2 regions of the Streptomyces sp. NPDC046727 genome follow, and region 2 is predicted to be linked to the other one. Evidence: riboswitches for the same ligand, from Rfam matches in the RefSeq annotation. Region 2 holds a riboswitch; the other holds the start of a gene.
What was found. A riboswitch is a leader RNA that binds a small molecule or an ion and turns the genes downstream of it on or off. The one in region 2 is predicted to bind ZMP and ZTP.
Positions count from the first base shown of each region.

Region 1: it holds a riboswitch for ZMP and ZTP, as region 2 does, so the genes downstream of both, ABZ937_RS27145 (bifunctional 5,10-methylenetetrahydrofolate dehydrogenase/5,10-methenyltetrahydrofolate cyclohydrolase) here and ABZ937_RS00335 (glycine hydroxymethyltransferase) in region 2, are expected to answer to the same signal.

Region 1 is NZ_JBEYYR010000025.1:1,955-6,156, reverse strand. Features, by position in the region: gene ABZ937_RS27165 (S-(hydroxymethyl)mycothiol dehydrogenase) at 1-470, opposite strand, end outside; gene ABZ937_RS27160 (acyltransferase domain-containing protein) at 674-1,432, shown strand; gene ABZ937_RS27155 (hypothetical protein) at 1,551-1,856, opposite strand; gene ABZ937_RS27150 (nuclear transport factor 2 family protein) at 2,028-2,393, shown strand; ZMP/ZTP riboswitch at 2,482-2,562, shown strand; gene ABZ937_RS27145 (bifunctional 5,10-methylenetetrahydrofolate dehydrogenase/5,10-methenyltetrahydrofolate cyclohydrolase) at 2,588-3,436, shown strand; gene ABZ937_RS27140 (CU044_5270 family protein) at 3,441-4,202, opposite strand, start outside.
Region 2 is NZ_JBEYYR010000001.1:63,384-67,585, forward strand. Features, by position in the region: gene trpS (tryptophan--tRNA ligase) at 1-688, opposite strand, end outside; gene ABZ937_RS00335 (glycine hydroxymethyltransferase) at 791-2,239, opposite strand; ZMP/ZTP riboswitch at 2,272-2,360, opposite strand; gene rocD (ornithine--oxo-acid transaminase) at 2,491-3,699, shown strand; gene ABZ937_RS00345 (nuclear transport factor 2 family protein) at 3,700-4,161, opposite strand.

The DNA of each region.
Region 1 (4,202 bases), on a different contig from region 2:
GCGACGGCCGGGGAGACGGCCGGGTCGACCTTGGTGCACTGCCCGGCGGCCACCAGCGTCTTCTCGGCGAAGGCGCCGATGCCCAGGGCCGGTGACAGTTCCCGGCCGTCGGTGAGGGTCATCTTCTGCCGGGCGTTGTGGGTGTTGAAGCAGTACCAGGGGCGGCCGCGCAGACAGGCCCTGCACTGCCCGCACACGGCACGCCAGTTGAGGATCACGAAGTCGCCGGGTGCGACGTCGGTGACGCCCTCGCCGACCGACTCCACCACGCCCGCCGCCTCGTGGCCGAGGAGGAAGGGGAAGTCGTCGGAGATGCCGCCCTGCTTGTAGTGCAGATCGGTGTGACAGACCCCGCACGCCTGGACGCGTACGACGGCTTCGCCGGGCCCGGGGTCCGGCACCACGATCGTCTCGACCCGTACGGGCTCGTTCCTGCCCGGTGCGATCACGCCGCGTACTTCCTGCGCCATGGTCTGGTCCCTTCTTCGTTTGCCTTCGCCGCCGACCCTACGCGCGACGGATCGGTGGCGTGCCGGACCACGAGGTTGATCGTGGATCTTTCCGCCACACGGGGACATGGCCGGTTGCCGTCATTCCATGATGGCAATCTTTTTGCGGGCTGCGGGGGTTTGTCTGGTGTCTCCGCCCCGCCCGGGCGTGCCTCAATGGAGCCATGCTCCCTGACGGCAGCAAGGGACGTACCGCGTTCCTGTTCTCGGCCGGTGCCCCGCCACGGCCCGGGACGGCCCGGGAACTGCAGGCGGCCTTCCCCGTGTTCGCGCAGGCGCTGGACGACCTCTGCGCGCGCCTCGACCCGTACCTCGAACTCCCCCTGCGGAGCGTGCTGTTCGCGGCGGGCGGAACGCACACGGCGGCGCTGCTGGACCGGGCCTCGTTCGCCGGTCCGGCGGTGTTCGCGCTCCAGGTGGCGCAGTACCGGCTGCTGGGCAGCTGGGGTGTCCGGCCGGACGTGCTGTTCGGCCAGGGGGCCGGGCGGATGGCCGCCGCGTACGCCGCCGGGGTGTTCTCCCTGGCCGACGCCTGTCACGCGGTCGGCACCCTGGCCCGGCTGCTCGGTGGCCGCCAGGGGCCGGCGCCGCGCTCCCCCGACCCGGCCGGTGTCTTTGCCGCGTACGGCCGTACGCTCGCCACCCTCCACCCGCGTGCCCCGCGCCTCCCGTTGGTCTCCGACGTCACCGCCCGGCCGGTGACCGCCGAGACCGCCGAGCCGGAGTTCTGGGTGATGCGCGGCCCGCTGCGGTTCGCGGACGCGGTCGGCCGGATGCACCGGGAGGGCGTCCGCATCTGGCTGGAACTGGGCCCTGGGGACCCGCTCAGCCGGCTGCTCCCGGACTGCCTCCCGGACGGCCCGGCTTCGGTGTACGCCCTGGCCCGGGACTGGCCGGAGCTGCGGGCGGGGAGAGCGGGGTGAGCGGCACCGACGGCGTGGGCGGACTGAACGGCGTGCGTGGGGTGGCGTGAAGGCTTCTGCCCGCGCACAGCGGTGAGGGCCGCCCCTGCCGGGACGGCCCTCGGGTACGTGGGGCGGGTCAGGCCCTGACGGCGGGCAGCAGGCCCAGCACGGGCGCCACCGGGCCGGTGACCTGCCACAGCTCGTTAAGCCGGTTCAGGTCGTCGATCTGGTCCATCGCGCGCGTCTGCTCGGAGACCCGCGGGACGCCGGCCCTGTACTGCGCCGGGATGTGGCTGACGGTGAGCGAGTCGACCGTGGCCATGGGGCTGAGCCGGCCGGCGCCGGCTGCGCTCGCCTCGGCGGCGTGCGCCAGCGGCGCGGCGAGACCGGTGACCCCGGCGGCGACACCGAGGGCGGCGACGATACGTCGTGTTGAGATCATGCCCTCAGCAACGGCCACGGGCCCCGGCCGGACACGGGCGGCGGGCCCCGCTCACCCGTGAGGCGGAGCACGGCGGCTGCGCTTGCCGAGGCCGCCGGGGCGGAGGAGTCTCGGAGATGGGGCCGCGCGGCCCGCTCCCGGACGGGCCGCGGGCGCCTGAAGGAGGTCACCATGGGTACCGCGATGGGGTCCGCGTTCAACGCCGAGACACTGCGCCGGGGCATCGAGGGCAACACCGGCAACAACCTTCTGTCGCTCTATGCGGACGACGCGGAGATCCGCATCGTCGACCGCAACAACCAGCCCAGTCACCCCACGGTCCTGCACGGCCGCGGCCAGATCGCCGAGTTGCTGGACGACATCTACAGCCGCGACATGACGCACAAGCTGGAGCAGTGCGTCGTCCAGGGCGACCACGCCGCGTACAGCGAGTCCTGCGAGTACGAGGACGGCACCCGGGTCCTCGCCGAGTCGATGGTCACCCTGCGGGACGACAGGATCGTCGATCAGCTGATCATCCAGGTCTGGGACGAGTAGGGGATCCGGCCGGGTACGGCGGGCACCGGCACCGGTGCCGGTGCCCGCCGCGCTGCTGCTCGGGTCGTACGCACTCTCGGTTACGCTGTACGCGGGCCGTGACTGGCGCTGAGGTGGAGCACCACCGGGGAGCGGCCCGTGGTGGTTGCCGCGCGCCTGGGCGAGAGAGTCGATCCAGCTCAGGAGTGTGCAGCATGACCCAGGCCCGTCTGATGGACGGTACCGCGCTCGCCCGCCGCATCGTCGAGGAGACCGCGCGGCAGGCCGCCGTCCTCACCGAGCGGACCGGCACCGCGCCGTGTCTCGCGACCGTGCTGGTCGGCGAGGACCCGGCCTCCGTGACGTACGTCCGGATGAAGCAGAACCGCTCCCGCAAGGCCGGCATCGAGTCCCGGCACGTCGCGCTGCCGGCCGCCACCACGACGGACGAACTCGTCGGCACGCTGCGGGAGTTGTCGGCCGATCCCGGCGTGCACGGGATCCTGCTCCAGCACCCGGTGGGCGACCATGTCGACGAGCGGGCCGCGTTCGAGGCGATCGCACCCGAGAAGGACGTGGACGGAGTCACCTTCGCCTCGTTCGCCACGATGAGCTTCGGGCTGCCGGGCTTCGTCTCCTGCACGCCGGGCGGCATCCTGCGGCTGCTGGACGAGTACGGCGTCGACCCGGCGGGGAAGCGGGCCGTGGTGGTGGGCCGCAGCGCGATCCTCGGCAAGCCGGTGGGCATGCTGCTGCTGGCCCGGGACGCGACCGTGACGTACTGCCACTCGCGCACCCGGGACCTGTCGGCGGCGGTCCGCGAGGCCGACATCGTCGTGGCCGCGGTCGGCCGGCCGCGGCTGATCCGCGGGCAGGACATCAAGCCGGGGGCGGTCGTGATCGACGCGGGCTACAACCCGGGGAACGTCGGCGACGTCGACTTCGACTCGGCCGTGGAGCGGGCCGCGCTGATCACCCCGGTGCCGGGCGGTGTGGGTCCGATGACCATCGCCACGCTGCTGGAGCAGACCGTGCGGGCCGCCGCCCGGCAGCTCGGGGTGTGAGGGGTCAGCGCATCCAGGCGGTGTACTGCATGACGTCCCCGGCCTTCAGGCCGTACCGGGGGTCGGCCTTCGTGGCGGTCAGCTCCAGGCCGAGTACGGCTCCGGTGGACGGGTCCATGATCAGCATGCGCCGGGCTCCTGGACCGTCGACCACATAGGCCTGTCCGCTGCGCCCCAGCCGGTCCGTCACCTGGCCGACGGGGCGCAGTCCCGGGGTGCCGGCCAGGAGCCGGGCGAGCGTCGCCGACTCACGGGCACCGAGGGTCCAGTGGTCCAGCAGGGTGTCGACGGCGTCGAGCAGCTCACCGGGGTGCGGCTCGGTGTGGAGGTAGGCGGCCTCCCGCAGATAGTCGCGCAGCCGTGCGACATCGTGCGGCGGCGGCGACTCGGGAGGGGCGTCGCTCCAACTCGGCGGATAGGTCTGCCGGCTGATGACGTGGCCGTCGGCGACCAGGCGGGGACGCTCACCCTCGTCGCTGAGGACGGGACGGCCCGGGTGGCGCGGGTCGGTCGCCACGACCAGCTCCGTGTGACTGCCGTCCGGCTGCCAGCGGACGATGGTCTCCTGGGGCACGGTGATCGGGGGTGCGTGGTCGCTCATGCCCATGCTCCACGTCTGCGCGTGCGTGCCCTTGCGCAGGCCCGGTGCGTCGTCGGTGGCGGCGGCCTCGGCCCGGTCGGCCAGCAGTGCCAGGGGTACGGGGGTGGAGCCGGCCCGCACGACCAGCGGGCGGGGCGCGGCCACGGCGGGCTGTGTGCTCGGTCC
Region 2 (4,202 bases):
CGGTGACCGCGCTCTTGACCTTCTTGGCCGTGGCCTTCGGGTCGTCGAGGAGGTTGATGAGGCCCTTCGGCGTGGACGCCGACTTGCTCATCTTGACCGTCGGGTCCTGGAGGTCGTAGATCTTCGCCGTCTCCTTGAGGATGTACGGCCTCGGGACGGTGAAGGTGTCGCCGAACCGGCCGTTGAACCGCTCGGCGAGGTCACGGGTCAGCTCGATGTGCTGGCGCTGGTCCTCGCCGACCGGCACCTCGTTGGCCTGGTACAGGAGGATGTCGGCGACCTGGAGGATCGGGTACGTGAACAGGCCGACGCTCGCCCGGTCGGCCCCCTGCTTGGCGGACTTGTCCTTGAACTGGGTCATGCGGCTGGCCTCGCCGAAGCCGGTGAGGCAGTTCATGACCCAGGCCAGCTGGGCGTGCTCGGGGACATGGCTCTGCACGAAGAGGGTGCAGCGGTCGGGGTCCAGGCCGGCGGCCAGCAGCTGGGCCGCGGCGAGCCGGGTGTTGGCCCGCAGCTCCTTCGGGTCCTGCGCGACCGTGATCGCGTGCAGGTCGACGACCATGTAGAACGCGTCGTGGGACTCCTGCAGGGCCACCCACTGGCGGACGGCGCCGAGGTAGTTGCCGAGGTGGAACGAGCCAGCCGTTGGCTGAATACCGGAGAGCACGCGAGGTCGGTCTGAAGCCATGTTTTTTATTGTCGCAGAGAGATGGGGCGGGATCGGTGCGTGGGGAACCGCGGGCCCGTTGTGGCTGGGCGCGCAGTTCCCCGTGCCCCTTTCAGGGGTGCTTCAGCCGAGGTCGACTTCCGGGTAGAGGGGGAAGCCCGCCACCAGGTCCGTCGCCCGGTGGGAGATCTCGTCGGCGATCTTCGCGTCCAGGACGTGGGCGGCCTTCGAGGGGGCGCCCGACTTCGTCGTGCCCGGTTCCGTCGTCGTCAGGACGCGGTCGATCAGGGACGCCACCTCGTCCATCTCCGCCGTGCCGAGGCCGCGGGTGGTGAGCGCGGGGGTGCCGACGCGGATGCCGGAGGTGTACCAGGCGCCGTTCGGGTCGGCCGGGATGGCGTTGCGGTTGGTGACGATGCCCGAGTCGAGCAGGGCGGACTCGGCCTGGCGGCCGGTGAGGCCGTAGGAGGTGGCGACGTCGATCAGGTTGAGGTGGTTGTCCGTGCCACCGGTGACCAGGGTGGCGCCGCGCCGCATCAGGCCCTCGGCGAGGGCGCGGGAGTTCTCGACGATGCGCTGGGCGTAGTCCTGGAAGGACGGCTGCCGGGCCTCGGCCAGGGCGACGGCCTTGGCGGCCATGACGTGCGGGAGCGGGCCGCCGAGGACCATCGGGCAGCCGCGGTCGACCTGGTCCTTGAGGGAGTCGTCGCACAGGACCATGCCGCCGCGCGGGCCGCGCAGGGACTTGTGGGTGGTCGTGGTGACGATCTGGGCGTGCGGGACCGGGTCGAAGTCGCCGGTGAGGACCTTGCCCGCGACCAGGCCGGCGAAGTGCGCCATGTCGACCATGAGGGTGGCGCCGACCTCGTCGGCGATCTCGCGCATGATCCGGAAGTTCACCAGACGGGGGTACGCCGAGTAGCCGGCGACGATGATCAGCGGCTTGAACTCGCGGGCCTGGGCGCGCAGCGCCTCGTAGTCGATCAGGCCGGTGGCCGGGTCGGTGCCGTAGGAGCGCTGGTCGAACATCTTGCCGGAGATGTTCGGGCGGAAGCCGTGGGTGAGGTGGCCGCCGGCGTCCAGGGACATGCCGAGCATGCGCTGGTTGCCGAAGGCCTGGCGCAGCTCGGCCCAGTCGGCCTCGGTGAGGTCGTTGACCTGCCGGGCGCCGGCCTTCTCCAGGAAGGGGGCCTCGACGCGGTCGGCGAGGACGGCCCAGAAGGCGACGAGGTTGGCGTCGATGCCGGAGTGCGGCTGGACGTAGGCGTGGCGGGCGCCGAAGAGTTCGCGGGCGTGCTCGGCGGCGAGGGCCTCGACGGTGTCGACGTTGCGGCAGCCGGCGTAGAAGCGGCGGCCGATGGTGCCCTCGGCGTACTTGTCGCTGAACCAGTTGCCCATGGCGAGCAGGGTCGCCGGGGAGGCGTAGTTCTCCGAGGCGATCAGCTTCAGCATCTCGCGCTGGTCGGTGACCTCCTGGCCGATCGCGTCGGCGACCCGCGGCTCGACGGCACGGATCACGTCGAGCGCGGCGCGGAAGGCGGTGGACTCGGTCGACAGGGGCTGCTCTGGCATGGGGACCTCCGGACGGTGTGCGTACAGCGTTCACGTTCGGCCCAGGCGCACGGCACTTTTCCCACTCGGGCCGCTCCCTGATGGTCCGTCCCATCCCAGCGCGCCAGTCACGGCCCGCTCGTCAGCCTACCGGGCGCGCCGGGCGGGGCACACGCGGCGGTGGCCGCATGTCGATCGCGGCCCGCGTGCGCCGTGCGAGCGAGGATGAGAAGGGGTTCACCGTCGAATGCGAGTCGTCTCCGGGAGAGGCCGTGACCGCTGCAGAAGACCTCATCGCCGCCGCCGACGCGCACAGCGCGCCCACCTACGATCCGCTGCCGGTCGTGATCGCCACCGGTGAGGGGTCGTGGCTGACCGATGTGGCGGGGCGGCGCTATCTGGACCTGCTGGCCGGGTACTCGGCGCTGAACTTCGGGCACGGCCACCCGCGGCTGGTCGAGGCGGCCCGGCGGCAGCTGGACCGGTTGACGCTGACCTCCCGCGCCTTCCACCACGACCGGTTCGCCGCCTTCTGCACCGAGCTGGCGGAGCTGTGCGGGATGGAGATGGTGCTGCCCGTGAACACGGGCGTGGAGGCGGTGGAGAGCGCGCTGAAGACCGCCCGGAAGTGGGGGTACCGGGTGAAGGGGGTGCCCGCGGAGATGGCGAAGATCGTCGTGGCGGGCGGCAACTTCCACGGCCGTACGACGACGGTCATCAGCTTCTCGACGGATCCGGAGGCGCGGGCGGACTTCGGGCCGTACACGCCCGGTTTCGAGATCGTGCCGTACGGCGATCTGACCGCGATGCGGTCGGCGCTCACCGAGAACACGGTCGCCGTGCTGCTGGAGCCGATCCAGGGCGAGTCCGGGGTGATCGTGCCGCCGGCCGGCTATCTGCCCGGGGTGCGGGAGCTGACGCGCGAGCGGAACGTCCTCTTCGTCGCGGACGAGATCCAGTCGGGGCTCGGCCGCACCGGCCGCACCTTCGCGTGCGAGCACGAGGGCGTGGTCCCGGACATGTACCTCCTGGGGAAGGCGCTGGGCGGCGGGATCCTGCCGGTGTCGGCGGTGGTGTCGAGCGCGGCGGTGCTCGGGGTGTTCCGGCCGGGCGAGCACGGGTCGACGTTCGGCGGGAATCCGCTGGCCTGCGCGGTGGCGCTGGAGGTGATCGCGATGCTGCGGACCGGCGAGCCCCAGGAGCGGGCGGCGCGGCTGGGCGAGCGGCTGCACCGGCGGCTGGCCGAGCTGCGCGGCACGGGCCGGGTGACGGCGGTGCGCGGGCGCGGGCTGTGGGCCGGGGTGGACGTCTCGCCGGCGGTGGGCACCGGCCGGCAGGTCTCCGAGCGGCTGCTGGCCCGTGGGGTCCTGGTCAAGGACACCCACGGGTCGACGGTCCGGATCGCGCCGCCGCTGGTGATCGGCGAGGAGGAGCTGGAGTGGGGGCTGGAGCAGCTGCGGGAGGTGCTCTGCGGGGACTGATCAGCGGAGCGGGATGTCGGTCCCGTGCTCGTCGGCGGGCCGGGGGCCGAAGATGCGCCGGTCGGCCTCGCTGATGGCTACGTCGTTGATGCCGGCCTCGCGGCGGCGCATCAGGCCGTGCTCGTCGAACTCCCACAGTTCGTTGCCGTAGCTGCGCCACCACTGGCCGTCGGCGTCGCGGCACTCGTACTGGAAGCGGACGGCGATCCGGTTCTCGTGGAAGCTCCAGAGGCTCTTGCGCAGCGCGTAGTCGCGTTCGCGCTCCCACTTCTCGGTGAGGAAGGCGACGATCTCCTCCCGGCCGGTGAGGAACCGGTCCCGGTTCCGCCAGACGGAGTCCGGCGTGTAGGCGAGGGCGACCCGGTGGGGGTCGCGGCTGTTCCAGGCGTCCTCGGCCGCCCGCACCTTCTGGAGGGCGGTTTCCAGGGTGTACGGCGGGTAGGGCGGGCGGTCCTCGGGCACGGCGGCCTCCTCAAGTCGAGAACGAGCGTTCTCCAGTGATG